Regions from separate parts of the Cupriavidus sp. LA-1 genome, predicted to be linked through region 2. Evidence: predicted binding sites of a transcription regulator. Region 2 holds the regulator's gene; the other holds the start of a gene.
What was found. Region 2 encodes FliA, which starts transcription of late flagellar genes. Its sites were predicted from a motif close to CTAAAGTTTNNNNNNNNNNNGCCGNTA; they were not measured.
Positions count from the first base shown of each region.

Region 1 (4,404 bases), on a different replicon from region 2:
CCAGGCTTGTCTTCCATCACTTTGAGCACGCGGCTGCCCACCTGCAGCGTGACCCCGCCATGGATGCGGCGCGCGGCGTCGATGACCGCATCGGCGGCCGGCTGCATCTGCTGCCCCAGTTCGGTCAGACGCGCCTCCAGTTCGAACAGGTCCCGCGACAGCTTGAACAGGGTCGCGCGCGCCTTTTCGCGCAGGTCGCCCACGGCCCGCTCGGGATGCCTGGCAAAGAAGTCCACCAGCTGCCTGACCTTGTTCTGCTCTTCCAGGATGCGGCGGCGCTCGGCTTCCAGCGCGGCGCGCTGCGCGTCGGCGTAGGGATTCAGGCCGACCTGGATGATGGTGGCGGTACCCGCGGGGGCGCCCAGCACCGCGGCACGCACGGCCAGCGTGGCGCGGCTGCGGCCGCCGCTGATGCTGCCCTGCACGCCCTTGCCGCCCACCACGATGTGTTCGCCGGCAGCGACGTCGCTCTGCCGGATGCCGCTCTCGACATTGACTCCGGTGCCGGCTTCGACCACCGCATTCTCGATAAAGCGCGCCTTCACCGCGCCCTTGCAGCGCACGCTGGCGCGGCTGATGCCGCCTTCGGCGCGGCCGGTCTCGGCCTTGCCGATGATGCCGCCCTTGACGATGACATCGCCGCCGGCCTCGACGCTGGCGGCTTCGATGGTGCCCTCGACCACCACGTCGCCGGTGACGTTGACCGACATGCCGGTGCGGATGTCGCCCGAGACGCGCAGCGTGCCGTCGAACGCCACGTTGCCCGAGTGCAGGTCGACCGATTCCACCTGCACCACCGGGCTGACCGAAATGCCGTACACGCCCGCCACCGGCGATCCCGCGATCACCGCGAGCAACAGGTTGGGATCGTCGGCATCGGCGGCAGCGCCGGTCAGGCCCTCGGCGAAAGGCGGGTCTTCGACCGGGTCGGCGGCGACGGGCTTGCCGAACACGTCCACGCCGTCATTGCCATGCACGGCCGGGACGCGGCGCATCAGCGGCGTGCCGGGGCTGACCAGCAACAAGTTGCCCAGGTCGCGCAGGTCGACCTTGCCGGCCTCGTCTTCGGCCTGCGCCGGCTTGCGTGCCTCCAGCAGGCTGATGAAGCGCGCCGGCTTCCCCTGTCGCGGCGCGACGCCGGCGGCAATCGTGCGCAGTTCGCAGCTGCCATCCGCCAGCGCGGCATCGAGTGCCAGGGCCTGGACCGGTGCCACCACGCCGCGCTCCGCCACGGCGCGGCGGATATCCTCAGCGCAGACCGGGCGGCCGCCTTCGGCAGGCATCAGCGTCAGCCGCACCGCCAGGCCATCGCCGGTAATGTCGAGTTCGAAGGCGCCGTCGATGAGCGTGCCGATCGTGGCATCGATCTCATGCTCGGCGCGCTGGCATTGCGCCAGGAACTGCGCCACGGCACGCGCATCGAGCCGGGCACCGGTCCAGCCCAGGCGGTCCAGGTATTGCCGCAGGCTGGCCTGGTCCGGCGGCAGCCTGCCTGGCTGCGGCGTGTAGCGCGCATGCACCTGCTCGCCTGGCTCGGCCAGTTCCAGGCGCAACCCGGATTCCTGCGTCATGCGTCCCCTGAATCGTCTTGCGGCGGCACGGCCGGTGCCGGCGCTCCGCTTGTTATCGATCCATTACCAACGGCAGGAGTGCTGAGAACTTTAGCGCACAGCACCTCGCGCCGGCGGGGCTGCCGTCGCCTTCGCGGACCAGCCCCGGGGACGATCCCGATGACCGGGCTACTTGACCGAGACCACCTCGATAGTGCCGGCCTGGCCGTTCTGCACCACCTCCTGCTTCATGACCAGGCCCATGTCGGGGCAGTACCAGTCCGTGACGCTGGCGGTCGCCGGCGGCACCGACACGGTGTGGCCCGCCACCGTGACCGGCGCCATGGTGGTGCTGCGCTCGTAGCGGACCGGCCAGCAGGATTTCTGGCCGAGGCGGGTCGGGATGGTCGCGCGCTTGCCCACGACCTTGCCGCCGATGGTGACCTTGGCGGACGGGATTTTGGCCTGGCCGGCGCTCTGGCCGGCCGCGGTCATCTGCAGGTCCATGCGCACCGTCTGCGACTCGCCCGGCAGCCGTTGCCCTTCCGCTTCCACGACGCCGCCGTAGGCAAGGGTGCCGACCGCGCTGCTGTCGAGCATGCCCGAGGCCGTGCCGGCGGCGCTCTTGCCCTCGACCTTGCCCGGCGCGCCGCCGCGCGAGATGGTCAGGCGGTCTTCGATCACCGCCATGGTGTAGTCCAGCCGCGTCTCGTTGGCCGATCCGGCCGCGGCCACGTTCGACACGACGCTGATATTGGCATTGCACTGGCCCTTGCCCGACTTGCGCACGCCCGACACGGACATGGTAGCCGAGCCCGGCGCACCGCCCTGCATGGTCATGCGGATCTCGCCGCCCTCATGCATCCATGGCGCATCGCAGACGCCGGCCGAAGCCGCCGCCGGCAACAGCAGGGCAGCCAGGGCCATGCTTGCGCCAAGCGCCGCACGGCGGTTCAGGGATTGGCGCGCGGTGGCGCGGGCGGAATTCTTCGGCATCTTTCGTCTCTCGATTGGTCAGTTCAACAAAACACCGGCAAGCAGGCGTTCCGAGGTCAGTCCTTGCACTGCGGCATGTCGCGGAAGCTGTCGCGCACCGTTGCACAGGAGTGCGCCAGGCCATCCTTGTCGGAGACGCCGGCCCACCGCGTGCGGATGGATGCCAGCTCGCCGGGCAGCCCGTCGCGCAGGGTCTGGGCGGCCGCGGCCTGCCCCGACTTCTCGAGCCTGGCCGCCATGTTCTCGGTGCAGGCGCGCTGCGCGGCCTCGGCTTCCTGGCAGGCTTTCGGCAAGGCATCGCCGGCGCCGGCGGAACGCGCCTCTTCCTTGCCGCAGCTGGCAACCGCCAGCGCCAGCATGACCGGCAGGCAGGCACGCGGGATCCAGTACAACTTCATGACTTCTCCTTTTTCTTCGCCGCTGAGGCGGGGGGATTCCGGAACGAGACAATGACCAGGCCGCTTCGCTGCGCCGGTGACGCCGGCTGGCGCAAGGGCGCCGCGGCGCTGTCGCCCAGGCCGCCGCGCAAGCGCGCATAGCGGCCCAGCACTTGCGGCACGTAGGCCTGGGTCTCGGCGAATGGCGGAATGCGCGAACCGTGCCGCAGCACCGCGCCTTCGCCCGCGTTATAGGCGGCCAGGGCCAGGCTCGTGTCGCCGTTGAAGCGCGACAGCAGGCCGCCCAGGTAGGACGCACCGGCCTGCAGGTTCTGGGCCGGATCATAGGCATCGGTCACGCCCAGCATCCGTGCCGTGGCCGGCATCAGCTGGGTCAGGCCGATGGCGCCCTTGACGGAGGTGGCTTGCGGGTTCCAGCCGGACTCCACCTCCACCATGGCCATCAGCAGATGCGGATCCACTGCCGCGGCGCGCGCCGCGCGATGCGCCAGCGCAACCAGGTCAGAGGGCGGGGATTTGGCGGAGGCGGGGACGGCCTGCGTCAGGGCTTGCCCTGGCAACCCGATAAACGCGTGCGACGCCCGTGCTTGCGCCGCAGCGGGTGCCACAGCAAGCTCCGGTGGTGCCGGCCCGGCGTTGCGTGACGTGAGGAAGATCACGCCGCTGCCGCGCTCGGCATGCGTGACGATCTCGGCGCCGGCCGGAACGGTGCCCGCCAGCAGCATTGCCGCCACGACACCGCGCGCCGGCGCGGCCGCAAGCCCAGGCATCACTGTTTTGCCAGCTCCACGCGGCGGTTCTGCGCGCGGCCGAACGGCGTGTCGTTGGGCATCAGCGGATGGGTGGCGCCATAACCCCTGGCATCGAGCCGGTAGGCGGGCACGCCAGCGGCTTCCAGGTAGCGCCTGACGGCGGCGGCACGGCGATCCGACAACGGCTGGTTGCGCGCCTCGCCGCCAGTGCTGTCGGTATGCCCCTCCACGCGCAGGCGCCAGTCCGGATGCGCCAGCACCGCCCTGGCCGCACGGTCCAGCACCGGCCGGGCCGCCGCGCTCAGCACGTCGGAATCGGTTTCGAAGTTGACGCCGTAGAGCTGCACGCGGCCTGCGCCTTCAAGCGCCTGGCCGATGGGATCGGGGGCGGCCTCGGCCTGCGGGAAGCACGGCGGCGCCTTGTCCGCCAGGCGCCAGCCGCCGGCTTCGCGCACACTGTCGAAGGTGCGGGCGTCGCCCTTCACCAGCGCGGCATAGACATGGCTGCCGTCCGGGCTGAATGCCATGGCGCCCTTCTCCTGCGCGCCCTCGGTGGTGCGCCGGAAGGCCAGCAGGGCGCCGTTCTCCAGTCCGCCGGATATCGTGCCGAGCACCTGCGCGATCTTCATCTGCTTGTTGCTGTAGTCGCCTTCCACATAACAGCCTTCCACCGCCGCGCCGTCCTGGTGGAGCAGCACATAGCCGGAC
Region 1 is NZ_AP031387.1:2,896,788-2,901,191, forward strand. Features, by position in the region: gene ACZ5MJ_RS13515 (DUF342 domain-containing protein) at 1-1,571, opposite strand, end outside; gene ACZ5MJ_RS13520 (hypothetical protein) at 1,740-2,546, opposite strand; gene ACZ5MJ_RS13525 (hypothetical protein) at 2,603-2,944, opposite strand; gene ACZ5MJ_RS13530 (lytic transglycosylase domain-containing protein) at 2,941-3,714, opposite strand; gene ACZ5MJ_RS13535 (OmpA family protein) at 3,714-4,404, opposite strand, start outside.
Region 1: a site for FliA is predicted at 1,639-1,665, ahead of ACZ5MJ_RS13515 (DUF342 domain-containing protein). Genes of this name have one in related genera too.

Region 2 (4,404 bases):
GCCGCCATGAGCGCCGCGCGCAAGGTGGTCAACCTGCTTGACGCCGTGCCCGCCGCCGCCACGCTGGCGCGCTGGCAGCAGGCCGGCGAGCGCTGGGTAGCCGGCGCGCGCAAGACCGCGCGCGTGGTCGGCGCCGGCGCCGCCTGGAAGCTCGATGCACTGGCCGATACGCTGACCTTCCACGCCGTCGGCGAGGACACCGTGCGCGAGCGTGACGCCGTGCGCTGGCTGGCCAGTGTCGACGTGCGCGTGCCGGACAGCCCGGTGCGCGGCAAGGGCACGCCCGAAGGCGGCATCGACGCCTGCCTGGTGGTGGCCCGCCTGGCCGACCGCGCCACCGGTGAACTGCTCGATACCCGCTACCTGCTGTGCGATCCGGCGCTGGCGCAGGATGCCGCGCAGGTGGCGCGCTGGGCCTTGTGGACCGACGCGGCCGATGCGCGCCTGCGCACGTTGCGCCACGCCATCGACCACTTCGCCCAGGACGCCGAAAGCGGCCACGCCGCCGGCGCCGCCGTGGCCGCGCTGCAGCTCGGATTGTCGGTGCTGCGCCTGGAACACGCGCCGACCGCGGCCGCGCCCGCCTTCCTCGCGCGCCTGGCCGGCCGCACGGTGCGCGAGGGCGTGCCGGTGCCGGGCCCGGTGCTCAACGAGGGCATGGGCCGCGTGCTGGCGCTGCTCGACGTGCTGGAAAACTATCCGGGCCGCGGCGCTGCCGTGCCGGCTGCAGCGATGGAGGTGCTGCCGTGAGCGGCCTCGCCATGGACCAGGCCGAGAGCCTGCGCCGGATGCTGGCGCCGCGCACGACACGCCGTATCGCGGTGGTCGCCAGCGAATGCGGTGCCGGCGCCACTACCGTGGCCCTGGGTTTGTCGCACGCGCTGGCCATGCAGGGCGAGCGCGTGCTGCTGGTCGATGAAGACGCCGCCGCGGCGCGCGCCACGCGGCTGTCCGGCGCCAGGCCGGCCGGCACGCTGGCCGATGTCAACGCAGGCCGCCTGTCGCTGGAAGCTGCTGCCGGCACTGGCCCGGGCGGCGTGCTGTCGGTGCTGCCGGCAGGCCGGCCCGTGCCGGGAAACACCTTGCCGGCCGCAGGTGGCTTTCGCAGCGTGGTGGTGGATGCCGCCATCGATGCCGACGGCGTGCTGTCGCCGCTCGCGGGCGGTGCGCACAACGTGCTGGTGGTGATGCGGCCGGAGCTGGCGTCGATCACGGATGCCTACGCCTGCATCAAGCGCCTGCACCACCTGTATGCCTGGCGCCAGTTCCACCTGATCGTCAACATGGCGGCAAGCGAGGCCACGGTGCAGGCCATCCTGCGCAACCTGGCGCGTACCGCCAGCCAGTATCTCGGCGTCGAGGTGCTGTGCGCGGGCTGGCTGCCGTCCGACCCGCTGGTGGCGCGCGGCGTGCAGCTGGGCCGCTGCGTGGTCGAGGCGTTTCCGGCGGCGCCGGCCACCACGGCACTGCGCCGTACCGCCGGCGGCATCGGCGCCTGGCCGCTGCGTGCAGACGCCGCTGCGCCTGCCGCAACCCCCGCGATGGCCTGAGCCTGCCAGCCATGCCAACTTACCGAACTGCACCCTGAGCCAGCCGGCCGCCGCAAGGCGTGCCGGACCAGCAATCCAGCATTCACGAGAATTGCACCATGTACACGATCCAGGGAAAGCTCGAACAGGCCGACGTGGTCAAGGCGCACGCGCAACTGGTGCGCCGCATCGCGCTGCAACTGGCCGCCAGGCTGCCCGCCAGCGTACAGATCGACGACCTGATCCAGGCCGGCATGATCGGCCTGCTCGACGCCGCCAAACGCTATGAAGATACCCATGGCGCGCGCTTCGAGACCTACGCCAGCCAGCGCATCCGTGGCGCCATGCTCGACGAGGTGCGTGCCAACGACTGGCAGTCGCGCAGCCTGCGCCAGTTCACCCGCCGCATCGAACGCACGCAGCGCAACCTGGAGCAGAAGCTAGGGCGCACGCCGATCGATTCCGAGGTGGCCGAGGCCATGGAGATGCCGCTGGACGAATACCAGCTGCTGCTCAACGAGGTCTATGGCTGCCAGCTGCTGCACTACGAGGATTTCGAGCGCTCCGGCGAAGAGGACTTCCTGGACCGCCACCTCGGCGGCAGCGATGACGGTAACCCGCTGACCGTGCTGATGGAAAGCGGCATGCGCCAGGCGCTGGTCCGCGCCATCGAGCGGCTGCCCGAGCGCGAGAAGCTGGTGCTGTCGCTGTGCTACGACCAGGAGCTGAACCTGCGCGAGATCGGCGCGGTGCTCGAAGTGACCGAGTCGCGCGTGTGCCAGATCCGCGGCCAGGCGATTACCCGGCTGCGCAACCAGTTGCGCGGCTTGTTGTGATGCGCGGGGCGGACCGCGCCGCACGGGGCGCCTGCTGGATGTTGCTTGCCGTATCGGCCTGCGCCTGGGCGGCGTTCGACGCCGGCACACGCCATGCGTGGACCGGCTCGGTCAACGGTCCAGCCCTCTACGGCCGCGGCCAGCGCGCGGTGTCGCCGCCGATCCTGCCCACCGGCGTCCTGCCGCAGTCGGAAGGGGTGATTACCTCGGTGCGCTGGCGCTACAGCTTCGTCAGGACCCCACCGGTGGAGCTGCAAGCTTATCTCTGCAATGCCCAGCGCTGCGTGCTGCTGCCCGAGGCCGAAGGCAAGACCGACGCGTTCGTTGGGGATGACGCCACCAAGGGCTTTGTGTTCGCGTTCCGGGTGCCGGGGCAGGGTAGCCTGGTGCCGGTGCTGCAGGGGCGCAGCAATGAGGTGGTGGTGGGGTTCAGGTAGGAATGAATGTTCCGTTTTTTCGTCACTTCTGAATAAGTGACGAAAAAACGGAACATCAGCAGAGAGCTTCAACCCGCCGCCAGGCTCACCCCACCCACCCCGGCCGCCGCCTTCCCATCCTTCCCATACAACCCGGCATCGCCGCCGCTATGCTGGCGCAGCGCCTGGATAGCTTCGCGGGTGAAATCGAGGTGGGCGTTGACGACGGCGCCATTCAGGGCGTTGCCGTCGCGTGCGGTGCGGGCCGCGAAGATCAGCTGGCGCCAGGCGTCCGCCACGGCCGGGTCGACCTGGCGGCCAAGCAGCTGGCCCTCGGGGCCGGCGCGCAGGCCGAGCGCGCCCATCTGGGCTTCGCGGGCCTTGAGTTGGCGGGACAGGGCCTGGCCCAGTTCAACCTTGCGCGTCAGCAGTCCGCTCAGGGACTGGAAGTCGCCCCGCTTGAGGGCGTCGCGCTCTTCGGCGAGGAGTTGGCCGAAGGCCTGGATGCCTTCGGTTTCGCGCTGCAGGGACTGGATCAGGCTCTGGCTCATGATGGCTATTTGGGGTCGGCCTGGCCAAGCTCGCGCAGGGTGGCGATCAGGCCGTCGGCAATCTTGCCCGGGTCGATCCTGATCTTGCCTTCGGCGATGGCCTGGCGGATCTCTTCGACCTTGGCGGTATCGATATCGTCGTCAGTGGGCTGGGACAGGCGGGCGCTGATGTCGCGCACCTGGGCGGCCAGCGGGCTGACGCTCAGGCCGGCGGACGGCGCCGCGGCGCTGGCCGGCGCGGCCTGGGGCCGTGCCGCGGCATCGCCCCCGGGGGCGTCGGCGGGCCGGGACGAGGTGGAGTGGTTGATCTTCACGGGGCGTTCCTTGCTGGTTTCCTATGGCATTACGGACGCGCCGGCGAATTCTTTAGGGCCCCTGGCCCGGATTCGCCACGCGGCGGCGTTGGCGGCATTTTCGCATGCCGGTTGCCCCGGATTTCCAGTCTTGTTGGCCACGATTACAGCACTTGGCGCAGGACTATTGCAGCACGACGGTGTCGCCGCTGCGCACCAGTCCGTTGACCACCTGGCCGCTGCGCAGGCGCACCTGCACGGTATTGCCGGTGGCGGCGTCGGCCAGCACCTTGCCTTCGCTGGTGATCTGGAAGGCCTCGCCTTCCACGGCCACGGTGACGGTCTGGCCCTGGCGCACGGCGATGGCCTTGCGCAGCAGGTCGCTGCGCAGCGGCGAGCCTGCGGCGATGCGGTTGGCGGCGACCGCGCCGGCAAGCTGGGCCGGGTCGGTGATCACCGCGCGCGGCAGCGTGCCCAGGTCGCCCTGGCGGACTTCGATATCGGCCTGGCTGACCGGCTCGCCTGGGCCCAGTGCGCGCGCGGCCACGTAATAGTCGGTCAGCACCGCTACGCGCGCCTGCATGTAGCGCACCCACGGCCGCTCGCCGCCGCAGCGCACGCCGACCGAAACGCGCCCCCATGGCGAAGCGCCGGCGGGCAGGAAGGGGTCGGGCGCGACGCATTCCGGCGCGCGGCCGCCCGACGGCGGCGCCACCTGCACGCTGACCTTGCCCGGCAAGCCGGCGGTCTGCTGCAGCAGGAAGCGCTCGACGGCCACG
Region 2 is NZ_AP031388.1:1,215,989-1,220,392, reverse strand. Features, by position in the region: gene flhF (flagellar biosynthesis protein FlhF) at 1-750, shown strand, start outside; gene ACZ5MJ_RS24780 (MinD/ParA family ATP-binding protein) at 762-1,550, shown strand; gene ACZ5MJ_RS24775 (RNA polymerase sigma factor FliA) at 1,649-2,365, shown strand; gene ACZ5MJ_RS24770 (flagellar protein FlhE) at 2,365-2,802, shown strand; gene ACZ5MJ_RS24765 (flagellar protein FlgN) at 2,871-3,332, opposite strand; gene flgM (flagellar biosynthesis anti-sigma factor FlgM) at 3,338-3,646, opposite strand; gene flgA (flagellar basal body P-ring formation chaperone FlgA) at 3,810-4,404, opposite strand, start outside.